Regions from separate parts of the Ruegeria sp. F11 genome, predicted to be linked through region 1. Evidence: riboswitches for the same ligand, from Rfam matches in the RefSeq annotation. Region 1 holds a riboswitch; the other holds the start of a gene.
The links. A riboswitch is a leader RNA that binds a small molecule or an ion and turns the genes downstream of it on or off. The one in region 1 is predicted to bind cobalamin.

Region 2: another riboswitch for cobalamin. It lies ahead of ACR0NJ_RS04470 (energy-coupling factor ABC transporter permease); the one in region 1 lies ahead of ACR0NJ_RS05645 (DUF1636 family protein).

What each region holds. Positions count from the first base shown of each region.
Region 1 covers NZ_JBQFOW010000003.1:249,078-251,276, reverse strand. The annotation lists gene ACR0NJ_RS05650 (D-lyxose/D-mannose family sugar isomerase) at 1-496, shown strand, start outside; cobalamin riboswitch at 551-754, shown strand; gene ACR0NJ_RS05645 (DUF1636 family protein) at 854-1,210, shown strand; gene ACR0NJ_RS05640 (ABC transporter ATP-binding protein) at 1,207-1,998, shown strand; gene ACR0NJ_RS05635 (ABC transporter substrate-binding protein) at 1,995-2,199, shown strand, end outside.
Region 2 covers NZ_JBQFOW010000002.1:386,612-388,810, forward strand. The annotation lists gene nusG (transcription termination/antitermination protein NusG) at 9-542, shown strand; cobalamin riboswitch at 712-853, shown strand; gene ACR0NJ_RS04470 (energy-coupling factor ABC transporter permease) at 905-1,585, shown strand; gene rplK (50S ribosomal protein L11) at 1,852-2,199, shown strand, end outside.

The DNA of each region.
Region 1 (2,199 bases):
GGGCAGGTTTGATGAGCTGGGCCTGTTTCTGTTCACCCTGCGCAATGGCGACGCAAATGACCTGAGTCTCGGGCGCGGGATGCTATACGCGGAGAAACTGCTGATCTCGCGCGACAAGCAACTGTCCCCGATGCATCGCCATATCGTGAAGGCCGAGGATATCATCAACCGGGGTGGCGGTGATCTGGTGATGGAGATTTACGCCTCGGACGCAGATGGAGGGATCGACCGGGACACTCCCGTTGTCGTGCCCAGCGACGGTTGCCCCGTGACCATCCAGCCCGGTGAGCTTTTGCGGCTCGCGCCGGGGCAAAGCGTCACGCTCATGCCCGGCATCTGGCACGCCTTCTGGGCGGAACGCGGCGACTGTCTGATTGGCGAGGTCTCGACCGTTAATGACGACCGCACCGACAATGTGTTCGAAGACCCGATCCCGCGCTTCGCCACGATCGAGGAAGACGCCGAACCCGATTTCCTTCTTGTCGCGGATTATTGACCGGCGTCAGCGTGGCGCAGTCGAACCCACGCTCTTGACAAATATTCCGTCCCCGGACTAGCTGCACGGGATGGTTCCCGACGGCGTGCCCGAGGGATGAAAATGGGAATACGGTGCGGCCTTTGTGGGCCAATGCCGTGACTGCCCCCGCAACTGTAGGCGGAGAGCGACGCCAAATCGCCACTGGCCCGAGGGCCGGGAAGGTTGGTCGAGCAACGACCCGCAAGTCAGGAGACCTGCCATCATATGTTCAACCAACCCGGGGCGGGGCGTCCTGGAAGGAGGCTTTGATGGCACGCGTGCGTGTTCAAGATACCGGCAGCATCTGTCTGCATTTGGCATTTTTCGGGGCGAAGAATGCCGAACGATACTGATCACTACGTGCTGATTTGTGAGACCTGTCAGGGGCCTGTTTCGGCGGACGTTGCGAAAGACGTTCTGGACCGCCAGCTTCCTGAAGGTTTCAAAACCCGCCTGATCGCCTGCATGGCAGGGTGTGAACGGCCCATGACCGTGGGCCTGCAGGCACCGGGCAAGGCCCAGTATCTGTTCGGCGATATTCAGACCGAAAAGGACCTGACCGCGCTGGTCGAGTTCGCCTGCCAGTATCGCGACACGCCAGACGGCTGGACCAGTGCCTCGGACCGTCCCCCTGCCCTGCTGACCAAAACCCTATCGCGCCTGCCCCGCCTGCCATCGGAGGATGAGGCATGAGCTTTCTGGTGGCCGAGGGTTTGGAGTATTACGCGCTGAACGGCGACGTTCTGTTGCAGGACACCTCGTTCAGCGTCGAAGAGGGTTCGATTCTGGCGATTGCTGGCCCGAATGGCGCGGGCAAGACCACGTTGCTGAAACTGCTCTGCGGGGCCGAACGCCTCGCGTTCGGGGATGTTCGTATTCGCGGTCAAAGCCTGCGCAAACTCTCTGCCACGCAGCGGGCGCGGACGATTGCTGTGGTCGGCCAGCAGGAGTTCCCGGACAGTCGGCTGCGGTTGCGGGAATATGTGGCGTTGGGCCAAATTCCCATCAAAGCGGAAAGATCGGCCAAGGATCATGCAACCGATCTGAAGCGGGTTCTGGATGTCACCGGGCTGTCGCATCTGGCAGAAAAGCCGCTGGGCAGGCTGTCCGGTGGGGAAAGGCAGCGCGCCCATATCGCGCGGGCTTTGGCCCAAAATCCGGATTTGCTGTTCCTGGACGAACCCACCAATCATCTGGACCCCGATGCCAAGGGCCACATGCTGTCGCTGGTGGCTGAACTGGGCGTGACGGTTGTCATGATCGTGCACGATCTGGTCATGATCCCGGAATTCGCGACCCATGTCGCCCTGATGAAGGCCACGCGCCTGACCGGCTTTGGACCGGTGAGCGAGGTACTGACCCCAGACCGCGTCCGCGAAACCTTTGGCGTGGATTACCTGTGCTTTCAGCATGAAGGCCGCGTGATCCCCGCGCTCGATATCCGAAAACGTAAACTGTCACCTTATGAGGATTTAGGATGAAGCAGAAACTCTGGTCCGTGGCGCTGATCACCGGTCTTGCAAGCGGCGCGGCGGCGCATGAAGTCACGGTCGATAACTGCGGTGAGCCGCTGGTGTTTGACACCCAGCCCGAGCGCCTGGTCGTGCATGATATGAACATGACCGATATGGCCTTTGCGCTTGGCCTGCAGGACAAGATCGTTGGCCTGACCGGCATCACCG
Region 2 (2,199 bases), on a different contig from region 1:
ACAGGTTCATGGCGAAACGGTGGTACTCGGTCAGCGTTCTTTCGAATTTCGAAAAGAAGATCGCAGAGCAGATCCGCACGTCGGTGGCCGAGCAGGGCCTTGAGGACGATATCGACGAGGTTCTGGTGCCCACCGAAGAGGTGATCGAAGTGCGCCGGGGCAAGAAGGTCACCACCGAGCGCCGCTTTATGCCGGGCTATGTGCTGGTGCATATGGAAATGTCGGATCAGGGCTACCACCTGATCAACTCGATCAACCGCGTCACCGGTTTCCTGGGCCCGCAGGGTCGCCCGATGCCGATGCGCGATGCCGAGGTGAACCAGATCCTGAACCGCGTTCAGGAAGGCGAAGAAGCGCCCAAGCTGATGATCACCTTCGAGGTGGGCGAAAAGGTCAAGGTCAACGACGGCCCGTTCGAGGATTTCGACGGCATGGTCGAAGGCGTGGACGACGAGGCGCAGAAGCTGAAAGTCTCGGTTTCGATCTTTGGCCGCGAGACGCCGGTGGAACTGGACTTTACGCAGGTTACGAAGCAGGGCTGAGGCGCCCCGCAAGGAATTGCTTTCGGCCGCGATGTTTAGGGCATCGCGGCTTTTTTTGTCGGCAGCGTTACGGAATTACGTTGCCCGAGACGTTCACGCCAAATGTTTTTTAAGATTCGCGGGCGTACGCTTACATGTCGCAGACAGAGCTTGCCCGCAGCCTGCGGTCATGTAGTGTCGCGTTGATGGTGGCCTTCGAGAGGAGGTCTTAATTGGGAACCGGGTGAGATGCCCGGACTGCCCCCGCAACTGTAAGTAGCCGAACTATCAGAGCTACGAGTCAGGATACCTGCCATCTTAATGCAACCGCCGGAAATCCGGCCCTTCTATATGCGTCGGGTGGACGCGAAAGGAACTCTATAATGCACATCGAACCTGGCGTCGTCGACGGCGCGAAAATGGTCCTCGCCTATGGTACGGCTGCAGCCGCTGCTGGCTATTCTTTGAAGTTGATTGGCGATGATTTGAAAACTCATTCCATAGCGTCATTTTGCGTGCGCTCGGTTGTGGCCGCTATCGGCGTTTTTATCTTCTTCGAAGTCTTTCCGCACTTTGCTGTCGGCATCTCAGAGGTGCATTTCATACTTGGTACAACCCTGTTTCTGCTGCTCGGGGCCGGTCCGGCAGCCCTTGGTCTAGCGGGCGGTCTGGCAATTCAGGGTTTCTTGTTTGCACCGTCTGATGTACCAATGTACTTCGTCAACATCTCGACCCTGCTTTTTCCGCTTTTTGCAGTGGACGCGCTGGCCAGAAAAATCATCCCGCAAACCATCAGCTATGTCGATTTGCGCTATTCGGACGTGCTGAAACTGTCCGCTGTGTATCAGGGTGGCGTGGTTGCCTGGGTAGCCTTCTGGGCAATCTACGGGCAAGGCGTTGGGGCCGAGAACATCTCGGCGGTGACAAGCTTTGGCATGGCGTACTTGCTGGTGATCCTGATCGAGCCGCTGGCCGACCTGGCCGTTCTGGCTGGCGCGAAAGGCCTGCGGACCTTGACCGACCGGGGCATCTTTACGCACCGTTTGCACAACGCGGCAGCATAAGCGCGAAACCAACGGTCTGTGGTGCCCGCCGCGCCGCAGACCCATCTGGACGGTTTTGTGACACAAGCTGTCAGGAGTGGGCATAACTCAGCTTTCGAAACTGCAAGCCGCCCCCTTGCCAACCCCCACATTCCCCTATAAACGCCGCCTCTATCGTCTTCGGGCGAGATTCTCTCGTGGGAGGTTGCCGGGATCGCGATCCCGGGCCGGACCACGCAACATAGTCTGGGCGAAACGCGTTTCGCCCGAGTTGAAAGGAAAACCAAATGGCCAAGAAGCTTGCTGGTACAATGAAACTGCAGGTTCCTGCAGGTCAGGCGAACCCGTCGCCTCCAGTTGGCCCCGCTCTGGGTCAGCGCGGCATCAATATCATGGAATTCTGCAAGGCGTTCAACGCCAAGACCGCAGATATGGAGCAGGGTGCCCCTTGCCCGACCGTGATCACCTATTATCAGGACAAGTCCTTCACCATGGACATCAAGACGCCGCCCGCGTCTTATTACCTGAAAAAAGCAGCTGGCCTGAAGCCGGTTGGCAAGCGGAACCGCCCCCGTGGTGCCGAGAACCCCGGTCGTGAGACCGTGGCCACCGTGACCACCAAGCAGGTTCGCGAA